4 regions of the Paenibacillus xylanexedens genome follow, and region 4 is predicted to be linked to each of the others. Evidence: predicted binding sites of a transcription regulator. Region 4 holds the regulator's gene; each other region holds the start of a gene.
The links. The regulator LexA, encoded in region 4, represses DNA repair genes until DNA is damaged. The targets are predictions, from matches to a motif close to CGAACATATGTTCG.
Positions count from the first base shown of each region.

Region 1: the regulator LexA is predicted to act here: its motif matches at 2,736-2,749, upstream of addB (helicase-exonuclease AddAB subunit AddB).
Region 2: the regulator LexA is predicted to act here: its motif matches at 1,744-1,757, upstream of BS614_RS23370 (YhjD family protein).
Region 3: the regulator LexA is predicted to act here: its motif matches at 1,998-2,011, upstream of BS614_RS20055 (DNA polymerase IV).

Region 1 is NZ_CP018620.1:5,669,880-5,674,919, reverse strand. Features, by position in the region: gene BS614_RS24840 (Na/Pi cotransporter family protein) at 1-539, opposite strand, end outside; gene BS614_RS24830 (class I SAM-dependent rRNA methyltransferase) at 1,237-2,613, shown strand; gene addB (helicase-exonuclease AddAB subunit AddB) at 2,814-5,040, shown strand, end outside.
Region 2 is NZ_CP018620.1:5,348,609-5,353,648, forward strand. Features, by position in the region: gene BS614_RS23365 (S-layer homology domain-containing protein) at 1-1,344, opposite strand, end outside; gene BS614_RS23370 (YhjD family protein) at 1,797-2,186, shown strand; gene cysK (cysteine synthase A) at 2,320-3,276, shown strand; gene BS614_RS23380 (IS110 family RNA-guided transposase) at 3,870-4,988, opposite strand.
Region 3 is NZ_CP018620.1:4,581,343-4,586,382, forward strand. Features, by position in the region: gene BS614_RS20045 (cytochrome P450) at 1-1,028, shown strand, start outside; gene loaP (antiterminator LoaP) at 1,174-1,701, shown strand; gene BS614_RS20055 (DNA polymerase IV) at 2,084-3,301, shown strand; gene BS614_RS20060 (YolD-like family protein) at 3,298-3,645, shown strand; gene BS614_RS20065 (YhjD family protein) at 3,677-4,015, shown strand; gene BS614_RS20070 (SPL family radical SAM protein) at 4,159-4,992, shown strand.
Region 4 is NZ_CP018620.1:4,896,266-4,901,305, reverse strand. Features, by position in the region: gene BS614_RS21400 (aldehyde dehydrogenase) at 1-807, shown strand, start outside; gene lexA (transcriptional repressor LexA) at 913-1,539, opposite strand; gene BS614_RS21390 (LysM peptidoglycan-binding domain-containing protein) at 1,837-2,214, shown strand; gene BS614_RS21385 (DUF896 domain-containing protein) at 2,310-2,519, shown strand; gene BS614_RS21380 (hypothetical protein) at 2,646-3,155, shown strand; gene BS614_RS21375 (HAD family hydrolase) at 3,184-3,975, shown strand; gene BS614_RS21370 (ABC transporter permease) at 4,565-5,040, shown strand, end outside.

The DNA.
Region 1 (5,040 bases), 770 kb from region 4:
CATTGAAATACGCCCATGCTCCGCAAGGGTAAGGCAATGGATTGCATCACCTGAATGCCTGTCATAACAAGTGCAAATCCCGCAGCTGCGAGGAAGCTGTACTGGATGTTAAACAGAGTCTGGCGCGTGCGTTCAGGAGCGACCAGATTGCGTTCACCAAGAACAACAAACATGGCCCAGCCCGTTAGCGACAGGACGAGTAGCGGCAGGGAAGCACGTCCGATCTGTAGTCCCACCAGCTCCGTTGTCAGGCATGTCCCGATGTTGGTGCCGAGGATGATGCCAAGTGTGCGTCCATAGGTAATTAATCTGGCATTAGCCAGTCCAATGGTGAGTACGGTGACCGCAGTACTGCTCTGTAACAGGGCCGTTGCGCCCGCACTGAAGGCCATGCCTTTCCATGGAGCAGAGGTGGCACGATTGAGCCAATCTGCCAACATGGGCCCTGCCATGCGTTGCAAGGCCGTTTCCATCAGCTTCATGCCACCAAAAAAGATAATAAGCCCATAGAGTAGGGGCAATATAACATCTCTAAACATAGAAATATCATTCCTTCCGTCCGGTTCCTTAACTCATCCTATGAGTAAGAAAAGACAACCATGACAAGCCTAAAGGAATTCAGAGTGGAAGCGACCTAAATTACCCCACCCCAATTCGATAGATACGGTGATTCGTGCAAACGCAGCGAAGAAGACGAAATTGTTACCGAAGTAGTGAAGCGTGCGCCTTTGTCTCCGGATTTTCCCTTTAAGAAAGGGAATCAAAAAATCTGGAGACAACAGCGATCGGAAGATCGATTCGAACCCGGAACGTCACCTAATTGCCGCACCCCAATTCGAAAGATATGGTGATTCGTGCAAGCGTAGTGGAGGGGACGAAATCGAATCTGAAGAAGCGAAGCGTGCGTCTTTGTGTCCGGATTTTCCCTTTAAAAAAGGGAATCAAAAAAAATCTGGAGACAACAGCGATCAGAAGATCGATTCGTAACCGGAACGTCACCTATTGCTGCACCCCAATTCGAAAGATACGGTGATTCGTGCAAACGTAGTGGAGGGGACGAAATCGAATCTGAAGAAGCGAAGCGTGCGCCTTTGTCTCCGGATTTTCCCTTTAAATAAGGGAATCAAAAAAATCTGGAGACAACAGCGATTGGAAGATCGATTCGTAACCGGAACGCCACCTACGCGCCGCACCAAACCTATCTTTTCAACTAACTATGAAAGAAGTGGATCTACCTTGCCATCAGTTACACTCGAACGCAGTCGCAAAAAGCGGCTTGAACATGCACATCCATGGATATTTAACAATGAAATTGCCTCTGTTGACGGAAACCCTGAGCCGGGAGATCTGGTCAATGTATTGAATCATCAAGGTCGCTATCTGGCGACAGGATATTACAATCCTGCATCTCAGATCACTGTAAGGGTTGTAGCTTATCAACCGTTGGAGTCCGAACAGATGGACACCGCGTTCTTTGCAGCACGTTTCCGCGATTGCTTGCGTCATCGGGAACGTTTTATCCAGGATGGAGAGGCATACCGTCTCGTTTACGGAGAAGCTGATTTTCTGCCAGGATTGATCGTTGATCGATTCGGCAGCATCCTCGTTGTACAGTTGCTTACACTTGGCATGGATCGTTGCCGTGAAGCGATTGTACAGGCACTCATTGAAGTAATGCAGCCGGAAGGCATATATGAGCGCAGTGATGTCTCAATTCGTGAACTCGAAGGTTTGGAGCAGACCAAAGGTCCGCTGTACGGAGAGTGCCCACGACATGTCACCGTTACAGAGAATGGACTTCTCATTAAAGTGGATATCGTGGAAGGACAGAAAACAGGTTACTTCTTCGACCAACGTGAGAATCGTGCAGCCATAGAACCGCTCATGAAAGGTTGGGGCTACAAGAGTGGAATTACACTTCAAACGACCGAGCAGGATGGCACAGAGCAGCTCTTGCCTGTGAATAAAAGCGGTAAGGTAGTTACATTCCCTTATTGGGACGGTGCTACTGTACTGGAGTGTTTCTCACACACGGGCAGCTTTACGTTGAATGCTTGCAAGTATGGAGCTAAAAAAGTGACTTGTCTTGATATTTCGGAGCATGCCATTGAGAGTGCACGAACAAATGTGGAGCTGAACGGTTTTACCGACCGGGTCGAATTTGTAGTTGCTGACGCATTCCAGTACTTGCGTGAACAAGTGAAAGGACTGGATGAACGTACTGCACGTGCGCGTGCTGGCGAACAAAAAGTAGATACATCCAAGGCGCTTACAGCTGGCGGTAAAACATTCGATGTCGTTATCCTCGATCCCCCGGCGTTTGCCAAAACAAAATCAGCAGTCAAAGGTGCATGCCGTGGATATAAGGATATCAACCTGCAAGGAATGAAACTGGTCAATGAGGGCGGATATTTGGTAACAGCAAGCTGTTCGTATCATATGCGTCCAGACCTCTTCCTGGATACGATTGCGGATGCAGCAGAAGATGCAGGCAAAGTGCTTCGTCTGATCGACTGGAAAGCAGCCGGTAAGGATCACCCGCAAATTTTGGGCGTGGATGAAGGACATTACCTGAAATTTGCTATTTTCGAAGTGCGCAGTAAAAAGAATTAATTGTATGATTTCCGTTCCAATCAAGTATAGATCAAGTCAAAAGTCCACAGTGTGAACAACTGCGGGCTTTTTGCTGTTTTGCTGTGTTAACGGAGATGATCTCCGGTTTTACCGGATAGTGGCAAACGTATGTTCCGAACCAAGTCAGATATGTTATACTGGGAATTAAAATCTTGTACGTGTGGTTTGGAGGATTAGACATGTCCGTTCGTTTTGTTATTGGCCGGGCAGGCAGCGGAAAAAGCTCGCTGATTACCCGGGAAATTACAACCCTGCTTCAACAAGAACCGCAAGGTAAACCTTTGATTTTACTCGTTCCCGAACAGAGTTCTTTTCGAACAGAGCAGGCATTGGTGTCTTCTGGAGCAATTAAAGGTACCATGCGTGCAGAAGTGCTCGGCTTTCGCCGTTTAGCCTATCGTGTAATGCAAGAAGCAGGTGGTTCTGCTCGTATTCCGATCGGAGCCGAAGGCAAAAAAATGCTGCTTTACAAAGTAATCCAGCGCCGTAAGGAAGAATTAAAGCTGTTTGGTGCATCCGGTAGCCAGCTGGGTTTTATAGGCGAATTAAATGATTTATATAGTGAATTTAAACGTTATGAAGTTGATCCATCATTGCTGGAAGAAGGGCTGTCTGGATGGAATACTTCATCCTCTTCGCCAATTCTGGAAGATAAGCTACATGACTTGAATCTGATATATCGTGACTATGAACAGGAATTGACCAATTTATATATTGATGATGAAGACACGTTGACCGAGCTGACAGATCGTTTGTCGGAAAGTGCATTGCTGCAGGATGCCCAGATCTGGATTGATGGTTTTCAGGGATTCACACCACAGGAGATGAGTGTGGTCGGTCGGCTGATGTTGCAGTCCTCTTCCGTGACGATTGCACTGACATTGGATCGTCCTTATGATCACGGCGCACTGCCTGGAGAACTGGAACTGTTTTATCCTACGGCAAGTGCCTATGCGCGCCTGAAAGGGATGGCTGACGAACTGGGTGTACCGAGCGATATAACCGTGCTAGATTCGGAGATTCCACCGAGATACAAGGATCGCCCGGGACTTGCTCATCTGGAGGCTGGTTTCGACCGTCGAATTCGTTGGAAAAGTGAAGGCCTTGATTCCGGAATCCGACTGGTTGCAGCGGAAAACCGACGAGCTGAGATGGAGGGAGCACTGCGTGAGATGCGGCGCCTGGCACAAAACGAAGGTGCGCGTTATCGGGATATGGCGGTACTTGTTCGTCAGTTGGATACCTACGCTGATATAGCTGAACCTCTATTCAGGGATTATGACGTACCCGTCTTTCTGGACCGCAGAAGAAATGAACTTCATCATCCATTATCCGAGTTTATCCGTTCTGCACTCGACATTGTTCGTCGACATTGGCGTTACGAGGATGTATTTCGCTGTGTCAAAACGGATCTGCTACTTCCGCGTGATGGTTCCATCACTCGTGAAGATATGGACCAGCTTGAGAATTATGTACTGGCTTGTGGTATTCACGGGTATCGCTGGACTGACGGCAAACCGTGGAAGTATGTACCAAGCCTGTCGCTCGAAGACAACGGTCAGGATGGCCGTAGTCGAGGACGGGACCAGATGCTTTCTTTAATGGAGAGCTGCCGAACGGTCATTACAGATTCTTTGGGTGTTTTTGAGAAACGAATGAAAAAGGCAAAGACAGCCAAAGCCCAATGCGAGGCACTATACAGACTACTGGAAGATGCTGAGATCCCATGGAAGTTGGAACATATGTCTGCTGAAGCTAAAGCTCAGGGTGACCCCGAACGTTCGAGAGAACATCGGCAGATGTGGGGAGCTGTGCTGGATTTATTGGATCAGATGGTCGATATGATGGGGAATGAACGGCTGGATATCACGCTGTTTGCCGGGATGATTGAGACCGGATTGACGGAACTGAAGCTGGGTCTGGTACCACCAGCACTTGATCAGGTTTTGATGGGTTCTATGGACCGTACACGCCTTCAGGACATCAAATACGTATTTATCCTTGGCGCCGTTGATGGTGAATTACCCGCCGTACCTCAGGATGATGGCGTATTAACGGAACTGGAGAGATCGTTACTGACGGAAAGAGGCGTGGCACTTGGACCAGGTGCAACAAGGCAGATGCTGGATGAACGTTTTCTGATCTATACGGCACTTACAGCGGCAAGCAGCCAGTTGTGGCTGAGTTACCCGGTTGCTGATGATGAGGGGAAAACACTGCTTCCTTCCGAGATTGTCCGCCATGTACGGAAAATGTTTGGACTACAAGAACAGCCATTGCTCGCTCAACCACCGGTTGCGAACTCTGAAGAAACGCATTGGTCCTATGTCACCCATCCAGGTCAGAGTCTGTCTACGCTCATTGGACAATTGCGCAAATGGCGCCGTGGAGAAGACATCCCTGAAA
Region 2 (5,040 bases), 450 kb from region 4:
TGCGCTGTAGCTGATTCCGCTGCCGTCTGCCGCTGTATTCCATCCCGTGAACTGATAATCTTCTTTTTCAAGCGTTCCTGTGTTATCTGACACTGTAACTATAGCTTCTTTTTCATATTTCTGATTATCTACTGGAATGCTGCCCGAAGTCGCACCATTCGAATTGTAAGTCACCGAATGTTCCGTAGAAAGCGTCATGACAGTCATTTTATTATCTTTTGTGTTGTCTGCATAAGCAACATAAGGCATTCCGTTTGGACCAAAAGCAAGCGAAGTGTCGTTTATTTGACCTGCAGAGAACGGTTTACCACCAACCACAGTCCATTGACTTCCGTCAAGCTTCATCATTACACCCTGCGGTTCCATGCTAAAATTAACAAGATTTTTAAAAGCTGTATACGGAATACCTTGAGGGTCAAAAGCAAGTGACATACTATTTAGCCTTCCTGATGAGAATCCCTCATTCCCTACCACTTTCCACTCGCTGCCATTCAATTTCATTACGGTTGCTTTAAAAACTTTCGAACCATCTTCAAAAGCAACATAAGGCACATTATTCGGACCAAATGCAAGTGAAAGATATGATGCTGAGTCTGCTGTAAATGCTGCATTCCCTACATTTTTCCATGAACCATCTGCAAACTTCATTACAGTTGCTTTTCTACTCGTTGAATCTGTATATGCGAGATGAAGAATTCCCGCATTATCAAACACTATTGGAGATAATCCAGAAGCATTATTTGTTGTAAATCCGACTGGGCCAACATTTTCCCACTGATTTCCATTCAATCTTTTCACTGTAATCTTATTACTCACAGATTGATCACGGTACCCGACATAAGGGATATTATCAGGACTAAGTGCAATTGATACATAAACCGCTGCCGCAGCTGAAAAACCAGCACTACCTACAATCTCCCATTGTTCTCCGTTAAATTTCATAACTGTTGCTTTACTTCCATTATCACCATCCTGATAAGCCACGTATGGAGTATTATGGGAATCAAATACGAGCGATGATCTGTTATGTATCACGCCAGTAGAGAAACCGGCAGGCCCCACGGATTGCCATGCTCCAGAAACGTATTTTAGAACGGTTGCTTTTCCGCCATTGTTTCCATCCTTAAATACGGTGTACGGTGTACCTTCCCGATCAAAGACCAACGTAATATTCTCCGCCTGCCCTGATGTAATTCCGGCTCCACCCACATCTACCCATGTTCCACTCGCCGCATAGGCTCGTTCAACGCCCAACGCCCGAAACCCTGGAAATCCTCCAAATATTAAAGCAACCACAATTAACATCGTTATCACTTTTTTAGGCTGCAGTAAGCGCTTATTCATCACTATCATCCTTCCGTTCGTCCTTTTTTAGTGCGATACTCTATTTCATCCAGCTCGATCCCCGTCTAAACAACCTACATATCTAATTGAGAGCTAATCTACTACTTTGGTCTTGTTTTCATCAGACGTACATTCCATTGGAATATGTATTCTTGAATGTTAGAACTCCTTTCGATGTGGTTTTAAATTTTACAGATATTATAACGAGCTACTATAAACAAACTCTAAACACGGTGAGTAACGTCTCCTCCATGTTTTTCATTTCGATAATGTGAAATTGCCTATGTGCCTTATCTCATAAAGGTTTTCAAATGATTCAAACTGCCTTGAAGAGAGAATGTAAATATTTTCAGGTTGAAACCTGCATGGTTCAGGAATATGCTGACTATACTACAAACAGGAACATTTGTTCTTAATTAGAACGATATATTTATGGCTAAGGAAGTGACTATATGGCCTCCTCTTCCACTTCAGCCCCAACTCCTGCGGATGAAGATCATCGTCTGATCAAAGGGATGGTTGTGCGTACGCTTTTGCTGGATGTACTGGAACGGGATATTCGAACGCTGGATACGCTGCTTCTGAAAATGCCCGAGGTCTATATCCTGTCGCTCACCCGCATTCAGAATGAAGTACTTAAGGAGATGCTGGGACTGCGCAAACAGATGAGAACCCGTGGAGTAAAAGTTTTGGAGGAAACGCGGGGAAAGGATGGCATTGAAACCGTTTATTTGTGCAGGGGATACATGCAACGGTTCTATATGCTCTGGACATTTGCACGCAATGAGGTCAAAAAAGAGCTGAGTCACCATCTGCAGATGGATCTGACACAACAGGTTTGACAAATGAACGGGTTGACCATCGCTAGCTGTGTTCATTAAGATGGAGAAGAGATATCCAACCATTCCAATAAGTCATGAATTGATTCCAACCGGATATACTCTCAACGTCTTATCAATCAAGGAGCTGTACTTCATGGATTTGAATACACATTCGATTAAACAAACAACCGCACATACAGGTATTGCCGCAGATGTAACAGAACTGATCGGCCAGACACCTGCCGTTAAACTGAACAGACTGACAGGCAGCGACTCCGCTGACGTATATGTGAAACTGGAATACTTTAACCCGAGTGGCAGCGTCAAAGACCGTGCCGCCTATAACCTGATCGTTCAGGCTGAACTTGCGGGACACTTGCTCCCTGGTGCTACCATTATCGAACCAACCAGTGGCAATACAGGGATCGGTCTTGCGATGAATGCCGCCGCCAAAGGATATAAAGCCATTCTGATTATGCCGGACAATATGTCCAAGGAGCGCATCAACATTCTGAAAGCCTACGGCGCATATGTGGTGCTCACTCCCGCTGCGGAGCGGATGCCTGGTGCGATTCGCAAAGCGAAAGAACTTCAGGCAGACATTCCAGGAAGTTTCATTCCGCAGCAATTCGAGAACCAGGCAAACCCGGACATTCACCGGATCACGACGGCTCCCGAGATTATGCAACAGATGGATGGCAGGCTGGACGCCTTCATCGCTACGGCGGGAACTGGCGGAACCATTACCGGGACGGGAGAAGAACTGCGCAAGCAGTTACCCGATATCCGCATCTATGCGGTGGAGCCCAAAGGTTCTCCGGTGTTGTCCGGTGGCGAGCCCGGACCACACAAGCTCGTCGGTACAAGTCCGGGGTTCATTCCGGACATCCTGAATACCGACGTGTGGGATGCCATCATCCAGGTGTCCGATGAGGACGCACTGGATACGATGCGGCAGCTTGCTGCCTGGGAAGGGCTGTTGCTCGGCCCTTCCTCTGGCGCTTCGGTGTGGGCCTCCCTTCGCATTGCGAAGGAACTGGGGCCGGGGCACCGGGTGCTCTGCATTGCGCCGGATACCGGGGAACGGTATCTGAGCATGGGTATTTTTTAACACAGCAAAAATCTATACACATCAAAAAGGGGCTTCCATGTCCCATAAGTCATGAGCATGACAGAGGCCCTCCCTTATTAGCGCTCATTGGTCATTGGTTCTAATGAACCTGACACACGCTATTCGCTCCTATTTGCGCGGGTTTGACGGCTAATGAATCACAGCGACGTAATTTCTCCAAATTCGGTTGATTTACAGGTTGAAAAGTCATTTTCGGCGGGATAACGTTACTGAGATTCGTTAGAATTTACATCTCTTCATTATCACCCTAATAAGGTGCGGTAGGTTCGTTGCTATGAACGTTTTTGTCAAGCCCATCACAAAATGCTGCTTTTCGCCGAAGCCCTAAGCGCGGGAGTCCATATGCGAGCGACGGTTGGCACGCTGCTATCCGTGGGTTGGTTACCACATGGTATGCCTTCGTCAAGGAGAGCTTTTACAAGCTAGCCACGCACGTTCAGCCCATTAAAAGCCTAGTGCAAACGAACCTCGTACATTCTCTCCTGAACCTTCCATGAACTCCCGGGCCTAAGGCTCCGGAGTTTTCCCCTTTTTCCTTTTAAACCATCCGTCTCTTCAAGATGAATAACAGATTACTGAGCGTTCGGTAGCTCCAACGTTCGGGCGACCGCCCAAATGAACCCGGTCAGTTCCCTGGCCACCGCGGTGACCGCGACATTTTTGTGTTTGTTTAATCCATAAACTAAACGGCGGAATTTTCGGTGCAGCCGTTCCTGAGCTTTCCAGGAAATGAGCTGTATGTCCGCAGGCAGACCTTCCAAACGGCGGGCCAAGTCCCCTTTAATCGCAGGCCGATGGCGGTAACTCCATGCCGATTCAATCAAGGTGCGACGCAATCGTCCATTTCCCGCTTTGGTGAGCGAGCCTCGTTGGGTACGGACTCCAGACGAATGCTCACGCGGAACCAGGCCCAAGTAAGCCATGAGCTGAGCAGGGGAACGGAAACGGGCAAAGGAACCAATCTCCGCAGCAAGCGTGACGGCCGTGAGAAATCCAATGCCACGCAGAGACTGTAAAATCTGAATCAAATCGGCTTTGGAACTGGTCGCCGCCTCTTCAATCAAGGCTTTTTCCAGTCGACCGATGCGTTGCTCAATCTCTTCCATGGCATGAAGGTACTCTGTAAACGCGATCTGCATGGGTGCATGCGGGAACATCAGTTTTCCAAGCCATACGCGATATTTTTTCGTCCAGCGACGTTTGATATTCTCCGGTGGATGGATCTGGTGGCGCAGTAAGAACTTGAGTACACGTTGACGGGCCCGGTGAGCATCTTCTTTCGCCGATTCGCGTGCACGAACCAATTCACGCAGTGCCTCATCTTCACGTGCTGGAACGTAAATTGGCGTAAGTTCGCCTGCACGGAATAGACGTGCCAGTTGCTCGGCATCTCGTCGATCTGTTTTCACATGATCGCCGGAGCGTTTCGGGATGAGTGAAGGCGCAATGACGACACAGGTGGCTCCCATGGATTCGATCCAGCGGTAGGTTTCGTATCCTGTAGGACCGGCCTCATAACAAAACGAGAGGGAGCTTGCCGGACCCAATTCTTTGATGAGTTTGCGTAAGGCAGCAGGCGCATGAGCAATGGTGCCGTAATACCGCGGCTTGTCTTGACCCTCGTCAGCAATAGCGACAGAAATTTTTTCTTTGGATACATCTAAACCAATGAATTTTGTGGTAGACTTCATAGGGATAGCTCTCCTTTGCTGTGTAGCTCTGAAATGGTGGTCTTCTTACTGT
Region 3 (5,040 bases), 310 kb from region 4:
AACGGGTTGCTGAGGATAAGGAATACTTCTCCAACAAGGTGCTCGCTCCACCGATTATTCAGGATACGATCATTTTTCAGGATCAACCCAAGCATACCATCGGCCGCGCGCTGTTAGCCAGAGCATTCACACCAAAAGCGATGTCCTCCTGGGCGTCCAGAATTGATACGATTGTCCAGGAGCTGATGGAATCGATCGAAGGACGCATCGAAATAGATATGGTGCAGGATTTTGCCTCCCCGCTGCCGATGATTGTTATTTCCGAGTTGCTCGGAGTTCCTACAAGCGACCGCGAGCAATTCCGGGACTGGGCAAACACACTGACGCTGGCTCCCCAGGAGAATACGCCCGAAGAATATATGCGCATTTATCAGCTCCAGGCACAGGCGAGTACACAGCTTGTGGCCTATTTTCAGGACATCATTGAACTGAAACGCCGTAATCCAGCAGATGATATCATATCTGACCTGACACAGGCGGAGGAAGATGGGGAAAAGCTGTCTCCCGAGTCGCTGATTGCAAGCTGTGTCATGCTGCTTATCGCAGGAAATGAAACCACCACCAGTCTCATCACCAACTCCATCTATACATTCAATGATTATAAGCTGGTTAAGGAACTGGCGCAGCATCCGCAAATGATCCCATCCGCTGTCGAGGAGATGTTGCGTTACCGCTCACCTTTGCAGCGCGCGATTCGCAAAGTGCTCAAACGCACAGAGATTGGTGGCAAAGTACTGGAGCCCGGCGACTATGTTGTTAATTGGATCGGTTCGGCGAACCGGGATGAGAACATATTTGAAGAGGGCGATAAGTTCATTCTTGGCAGAAAGAATAACCCCCATTTGGCTCTGGGTAAAGGCATCCATTTTTGCATGGGCTCCCACCTAGCCAGAATGGAAGCCAAAGCGGCGCTGACAGCGATGCTGACTACCTATCCGGGGCTTCAAGTGCATCCCGAATATGAAGTCGACGTCAACCCCAGCAATGTATACGGGCTGAAAAATTTATCCATTCAGCTTCAAGACTGATCAATCTGTTAGGTGAAAAGACGTAAAAAGTGCCTGGGGTGAACCGTGACCCTAGGCACTTTTTATTTACTTAAATGTAATTTATTATAATAGTACATAATGAATGGGTTTTGATTTGTCCATAAAAAAGATCATGGGAGGATCTATGAACTGGTACAGCTTTTTTGTACAGAGTGGGAAAGAAGAAGAAATTAAACTTTTTATGGATCGATTTTATGCGCTACAGCACTTGAGTTGTCTAGTACCCAAACGAATGATTCCGGAACGAAAGCAGGGAAAGACTCGTCATTGCACCAAAGTATTGTTTCCAGGCTATATTTTTATCCAAACCGGACAGATTCAAGATTTATATTACAACATCAAAAAAACGCCATATATTTTGTATATGGTCAATGGCGGCATTCACAAGCATGATCAGGCTGCCAATTTTTTCACTCCGATTCCCAAAGAACAGATGGACTGGCTCATCCAGCTATGCGGTGTCAACGGAACAATGGGATACTCGGATATCATTCTCGGCGGGAACCAAATCAAAGTAACGTCCGGACCACTCCTCGGCAAAGAAGCGATGATACGGAAAATTGATAAACGCAAGTCAAGGGCCAAAATTGAGGTGCAGTTGCTGAACGAGGTCAAATTGATCGATGTTGGCATCAATGTCTTACTTGCTTGAGTTAACTGGATGAGCATTGGTAGGAGATTGCAGGGAAGAGGAGTAAGGAAATCGGTGTCCCTCAATGGAATGCTAAACAGTTGAGGCATAATAAAGTATATTTTTGAAACCGTTGATCTGATACATGATCAACGGTTTTTTTGATTTATTGACAAGAATATGGTATGTGAAATGTCAGGGGGACAAGAACATGTACAGATTGCCGGAATGGGCAAGAACATGGTTTTATTGTCGATTTGATAAATGTATATCGTAGAGAAGTAGTAGCCTAATATAAATATTTACCTCTTGCATAAAGAACATACGTTCGGTTTATAATATACAAACATACGTTCTTAAATGTACAGGAGTGATTTCAGTGTTGACTAAGCAACGAACCATTATGCTCATTGATATGCAGAGCTTTTATGCTTCAGTTGAAAAGGTAAAAATGCCTCAATACAAAAATAGACCATTAGCTGTCGCTGGAGACCCCGCAAGACGTTCTGGAATTATTCTTGCCGCTTGTCCACTAGCCAAAGCGAAGGGTGTATCTACCGCGGAACCACTTTGGCAGTCTCTTCAGAAGTGCCCTGAACTGATCATTGTGAGACCACACATGCAAGAATACATCGAAGTATCCACTCAAATCATGTCCATTATTGAGGAGTTCACCGATCTGGTCGAACCGTACAGTATAGACGAATTATTCGCTGATTTTACAGGGTCTATGCATCTATTCGGTAATGATCCAGTCGATTTGGCCAAGCAAATTCAAGACAAAATCTATAATGAAACAGGCGTTTACGCGAGAGCTGGCATTGGTGAAAACAAAATCATCAGTAAATTATGCTGCGATATGATCGCTAAAAAAGCAGAGGGGGGCATTTTCCACTTAAAAAAAGAGGAGTTACACCTCCACATTGGAGATAAGCCCATCCGCGATATGTGGGGGATAGGCTCCAGAATGGAAAAACATCTGTGGAAGATGGGCATCCGAACCATTAGAGACTTAGCAAATACACCTCTTTCTAAACTAAGAAATAAGTGGGGGGTTAATGGAGAAGTCATCTGGCGAGTCGCAAATGGAATCGACAATTCGCCAGTAACCGTCAACACGCACAGTACACAAAAAGATATCGGAAACGGAATGACCCTGCCTAGAGATTTCACAGAGGCTTGGGAGATCGAAATGGTTGTTCTCGATATCTGCACTGAAGTATGCAGAAGAGCCCGTAAAAAGGGACTGATGGGTAGTGTCATATCCGTAAGTGTGTCTGGAGCGGATTTTGACCACCCCACTGGTTTTCACAGGCAGGTTAAACTGTCTGATCCTACAAACATAACCGTTGATGTATGCAAGATAGCCAAACGCATATTTCATCAATACTGGGATGGGCAACCTGTGCGCCGTGTAGGCGTATCCCTGTCTCAATTATCCAACGCGGATACATATCAACTATCTTTTTTTGATGATCAAGAGCAGAAACGAGCCATTGATCAGGTGATGGACGACATTAAGGATCGATTTGGCGACATTGCCATTCTACGAGCGAGCTCCATTACGGCTGCCGGTCAAGCGATAGATAGGGCATCTAAAATCGGGGGGCATTATAAATGAGCAAAAAACTGGAGGCCAATGGATTATGGGAATCGAGCCGCATGATGCTTCCACAACATAAAGAACGAATTATACAGCATCGTACTCAAATTCATTATCAAGCGAAACCGCTGATCCATGAAGATGAGTGGGAGATTATTGCTCAACATATAGACATGTCGCTCAATTATACGTTGCAAGCCACCTTTGAAGTGTTTCATGAGTGGGGCAATCGGTATATACACGGGATCGTCACTTCAGTCAGTACCTTCGGAAAGAAAATCAAAATTGAATTGGAGAATGGATTTGAATGGGTCGATTTTGATCAATTGGTCGCTGTAAAATTGGAAGAAGGAGGCGTGTAAAGTGCGACAGACTTTCGAGGAAATTTCACTCGTGAAGAGAGTGGTAGAGCTCCCTTATCTTTTAGGTGCTCTGGAGGTAGATAAGCATAAAATATACGCTTCAAACTTCAAAATGAAATCTGTGTATGTTGACTACTTGGACGGTACCCAAAAGAAAATTGCTTTAGAAATGTACAAATCGAAACAATGGCTAAAGGAACATCATATTAAAATCATAGATGAAGTGAGATCTGAGCTGAGTTTAACGGTAGATTATTCGGTGAGAGGTTACATTCATAAAATGACATTATTATGGAGCAAAGTGAAAGTGGATGTAACCTTAATGCTTACCGAACATATGAACGTTGATATCACAGAATTGTCCACATGAACATAGAAAATAAGAGTCTAACTCATGGATGCGGCAAACCTATCTAATAAAAAGGTGCCTACTTTTCAAGTAGCATGAGAAATTTTAAGATAAAACGCAAGAGGAGAAGTCGGCATAAAAGTAATTGAGGAGATGGTAGCGTCATGCCAATTGAAATCAAAGACATTGTGTCTAAGAAAATATTAAGTGAAGTAAAAGGTTATCTAGATATTGGTTTTACTCATTCACTAAATCCCTATACGGGTTGTGCATTTGCTTGCGAATACTGTTACGTCAGAGAAATGCCTATTCAAAAGTTTAAGGATATTCCTTGGGGATCGTGGGTGGATGTCAAGAATAATGCAGCAGAAAACTATCTAAGGGAAGTCTCTCTTCTAAGACGTAAAAATAAACCCATAAGTATATTCATGTCATCAGCTACAGATCCTTATCAACCTGTAGAGCAGAAGGCAAACATTACAAGAAGCCTATTGGAAGCAATGGATAAAAACCCACCGGATTCACTTCAAATTCAAACTAGAAGCCTGCTGGTTGCCAGAGACCTTGATATACTGCTGAAATTAAAGGAAAAATGTCGAATTCTGGTTTCAATGACAATCGAGACAGATCGCGAAGACGTGAAACGAATTTTTTCGCCCTATGCTCCTGGAATAGATTTAAGAGTTAAAGCCTTAAAAAAGATAAATGATGCAGGGATACACACACAAGTATCTATCTCCCCTGTGCTACCTTTTTCACCTAATTTCGCTAACATGTTACAAGGCATAACTGATCGAATTTGGATTGATACGCTACTGATTGGTGATGGTCAAATGGGGATGAGATCTGAGCGGTTAGGGATGCCACAATTATTTGATGTGAACGGCTGGGACAGATGGTATGAGAAAAGCATTCATCTTAAAGTGGAAAAATATTTTAAGGCAAGGTTTCCATCTGAAATAATTCATGTATCTAAAAACAGCGCATATCCATTTTAATTTTAACTAGCCATTCATTTTATGAGGATCTTGTCCGTTTTTTCTTCC
Region 4 (5,040 bases):
ATGGAAGGGGAAGTTGAAGCCAGTACAGCATTGTTGAAAGAGAAGTTTGATTATATTTTCTTCACAGGAAGCACAGGTGTTGGTCGCATTGTTATGAAGGCAGCTGCGGAGCATTTGACTCCTGTAACCCTGGAGCTAGGGGGCAAGAGTCCTGCTATTGTCCATAACGATGCAGAACTGAAGCTGGTGGCCCAGCGTATTGTTCGTGGAAAGTTCCTGAATGCAGGGCAAACATGCGTTGCTCCGGATTACTTGCTTGTGCATGAACAAGTTCATGATGAATTGATCAATCTGATTGGCGCAGAGATCAAAGATAAATTTGGGGATGATGTGTTACAGAACGCTGATTTCCCGCATATTGTCAACGCGCGTAACTTTGATCGGTTGTCGAAATTCCTCACAGATGGCAAAACGCTGATTGGTGGGCGTTCTGTACGTGAGCAGTTGCTTATTGAGCCGACGGTAATCGGAGATGTGAACTGGGAATCAGCTGTCATGCAAGAAGAGATCTTCGGTCCGATTCTTCCTGTATTTACGTACAGTGACCTGAATCCTATGCTGGATGAGATTGTTCGCCGGCCAAAACCATTGGCGCTATATCTCTTCACACAGGATGAGCAACTGCAGGATCAGGTTCTGAATCAAGTATCCTTCGGTGGTGGATGTATTAATGACACACTTTCTCATATGACTTCACACTATCTCCCGTTTGGTGGTGTAGGAGAGAGCGGTATGGGCTCATATCACGGACAACAGAGCTTTGATGTGTTCTCGCATCACAAGAGTGTTCTGAAACGCAGTGAATAATTAGCCGGAAAAATAACATAAACATGAAAAAAAGAGGTTGTCCTGTTGATCAGGACAACCTCTTTCGTATTTCATTACATCTAGTTTTGTTACTCAAGTTAAATATTAATGAATATCTCGGAAAAGGCCAATGACTTTACCCAGAATACTAACATGTTTCAAACGTAAAGGTTCGAAGGTCGCATTCTCCGGTTGAAGGCGAATATGATCTTTCTCTTTATAGAACGTTTTCACTGTAGCTTCATCGTCTTCAGTCATTGCAACGACGATATCACCGTTATCAGCAGTTTGCTGTTGACGGACAATAACGTAATCTCCATTAACGATTCCAGCTTCCACCATACTATCTCCCACTACTGAAAGCATAAACACTTTCTGTTCGCCTACATAATGTGTAGGAAGGGGGAAGTAGTCTTCAATGTTCTCGGTTGCAGTGATTGGAACCCCGGCTGTAACCTTACCAACGACAGGAATACGTGCAACGCTATGAGCAAATTGATGAGAATGCTCAGACTCTTCCTGGCTCAAAAGCTCAATGGCTCTTGGCTTGGTAGGGTCGCGTCGGATCAAACCTTTTTTCTCCAAACGATCCAAATGTCCATGTACTGTTGAGCTGGAAGCCAGTCCAACCGCTTCACCAATTTCCCGTACGGAAGGAGGATACCCCTTCAACCGGACTTCATTTCGTATAAACTCCAGAATAGCCTGCTGCCTGCTGGATATCTTCGACATACCGTATCAACCCCATTTTAGTAACGTTTGGGAAAATTATAACATAGAACCTCCGTTCGTACAAACATAAGTTCTAAATAAAATAGCATTAAATCAGTGTTTTTTAACTTATAGAATAGAAATTGTCCAAAAGTCAGAGCATAATACTGCAAATGTTTTGCAAAAGTACTTGAAATAAGATATTGCTCCTTCTAAAAAAAAGCGAACAATTGTTCTAAAAAATCTATTGAACAAAACAAGTGTTCGTGTTATATTGATTTCAACAGATAGGAACAAACGTTTGGAGGCGGGTATTTAATGAGATATTCTACTTATCAAAGCATTTATGAACCAATGAATTCGGAACTGGTGAAGTCTAACATAGGGAACTACAAGAAGGTTTTAGCGCGTTTCAAGATTTCTTCATGGATGTTAAAGGTAGCCATTACCTCTATGATTATATTTATTGGATGCAGCACCGTTTTAACTGTATTTGCCGGCAATGAGAATGATGTTCTGCCTGGAGGAAAGATAGCTGTTTCACAAGGGGAAACATTATGGAGTATTTCTTTGGAACATAAACCGACGAATATGGATACACGTATTTATATAGAAGCAATTAAGAAAGTGAATCAACTTCATACAACTTCCATCCAAGTGGGACAAGTACTAGCTCTGCCGCAATTTGCAAAATAAAATGCACATCAATGAGTGTTAGCGCGTGTCAGCTTGACAAGCAGCCTTTATAATGGCAAAGTTAATATGACTTTGTATTTTTGGAGGGGACAAGCTTGGATATAGATAGTCTGGTAGCACGCATTAACGAATTGGCTCGTAAGCAAAAGTCCACTGGATTGTCGGAGGAAGAACTTGCTGAACGTGCCGAGCTAAGAGAGATTTATTTGAGCAATATTCGCAGTAATTTCAGACAACAACTGGATACCATTGAGATTGTTGATGATGAGAATGACAAAGGCCACCAAGGCAAACTCAAACACTAACGAAACCTAATGATATCATATATGATATTTAGGTTTTTTCCTGTTATTTTGAGTGTGCAATTTATAGGGGGAAATGTTGGTTTGCAATTATGTAAGCCGATACAAAGACACATAAGGGGGATTCTCATGTCGCGTTCGTTCGAGAGAACGGTTAAGAAAAATTCCAAGCAGTTAAATCAGCAACGCAAAAAAAGTGGTCAACCAATCACGGGTACACCAGGTGAAGAAGTCTTTAAGGGACGCAGCTTGTTGTTCCCAATATTTTTGATCGGTCTCGCCTTTTTGTATCTGTTTATGAGCACATTCCTTGTGCAAGCTCCAATGACAACTTGGGACTGGGTGACCATGCTGCTTTACGTATTTTTGGCAGTCATCTTCATGCTTCGCCGTCCATACATCAAGATTAGCAGTAATCGGATTATAACGACGAAGGGTAATCGTGAACGTTCAATTGGGGTTGACGATATCGTCAAATTCAGAATTGAACCAGGTACAGTTGTTATCGAACATAACAGTCGCGGGAAAAGATGGGTGTTCACCAAGTTATTGAACCGTTACGATACAGATGCGATTGCAGAACGTTTGCTGAAGTTTGCAAAAGCACACCAGATCACCGTGGAAACCGTCGAAAAGTAATTATTGCATAAAGGGGTAGATGATCGGAATGGCGTTAAAAGCGATTTTGTTCGACCTAGATGATACTTTATTATGGGATGAGCGTAGTGTTCGAGAAGCTTTTCATGAGACTTGTCTAATCGCAGCGCAAGAGACTGGGGTCAAACCAGAAGAACTTGAAGAAGCTGTTCGTAATGAGGCACGTGGACTGTATGAATCATATGAAACCTTTCCTTTTACCAAAATGATTGGAATCAATCCGTTTGAAGGCCTATGGGCTAACTTTACTGGTGGGGATCAACCTGAGTTCCGTCAGTTGGAACAGCTTGCTCCAGTATACCGTAAAGAATCCTGGCGTCGTGGCTTGTTGAAGTTGGGTATAGATCGGGAAGATCTTGCTGAACAACTGGCTGCGCAGTTTGGAGTAGAACGGAGATCCAGACCACATGTATACGAAGAAACGATGGATACCTTGCGTCAGTTACAAGGCAAGTACAAACTGTTGTTGTTAACGAACGGTTGTCCTGCTTTGCAACAAGAGAAGTTGGATGGTGTACCTGAATTGACGCCTTTCTTTGATGAGATTATTATCTCGGGTAACTTCGGAAAAGGAAAACCAGATCCGTCGATATTTGAACATGCTTTGAGTAAACTGGATGTTAAACCCGAAGAGAGCATGATGGTTGGAGACAAGTTAACGACTGATATTCGTGGTGCTTTATCATCTGGCATCCAATCCGTATGGATTAACCGTGAGCATAAGACCAACAATGAAGCGTATGCGCCAGACCATGAAATAACACATTTATCGGAATTAAATCAGCTTATTGCTAATTTCTAAGCGGAATCAGTTATAACATCTTTCCTCAGCACCCTGAAACATTGGAAGCTTCAATGAACGATGATGTCGTTCTTGAAGTTACCAATGTTTTTTATTTGAGCTTGTTGAGTAAATTACCTTGTTAAAAGAGATCTCCACTTTTTTTTGCTAAAAGTTATTGAAATTAGGGGGAAGCTGGATTAGAATATAACTAACATACTAGTATGACTAGTATTTAGATTGTCATAAAGCAATTTCTTTTTGACTTACTTCATTAAATGGAAGCAGGGAGTTATTGCTTATTATTTTCGATTAATTGTAAGCGCTTAATATTTTAGAGTATCTTCTTCCGTTTTGGCAATCACACCACTTAGTAAGTGCTAATGAATGATGTGAAGCACCTTGGATTGTGTGATTCTACATAATACATCAAATTGATATCGCTTACATTTAGAAATTATCTATTTGGTAGTGGGGGTGAAGTTAAAGGAGTTGTTGTCTTCTACAAGAGGAGAAACGATGGGAACTGTACATGAATTACTCTTACTTATCAAGTCCTGGATCGGAGTGAAAACACATGGAGTCGGAAACCGCTAAAACAACGTTAACCATGACATCTTTACGTAAAGAGAGCAGATTACGAACGGCAGCAACTTTGTTCCGCAAAGACTGGCAGCTGTATTCACTATTAATCCTTCCCATCATTTATCTCCTTATTTTCAAATATGGACCGATGATTGGTAATGTGATTGCGTTCAGACGTTTTGTTCCCGGGGGAAGTATATTTGGAGAAACGTGGGTTGGATTAAGATACTTCAAAATGTTCATTGAGGACCCTACCTTCTGGAGAGTATTCGGTAATACGCTGATGTTGGGCGGACTTGCATTGCTCTTTACATTCCCGGTTCCAATCATTTTTGCCTTGATGCTTAACGAAGTGAAGAGTAAACGATTCAAGAAGTTTGTACAGACCGCGTCATATCTGCCTCATTTTCTGTCCATCGTTATCGTTGCGGGTATGATCCTGCAGCTGACAGCAGTGAATGGTTCCATTAATGGACTGGTGGCTTTCTTCACCGGAGACAA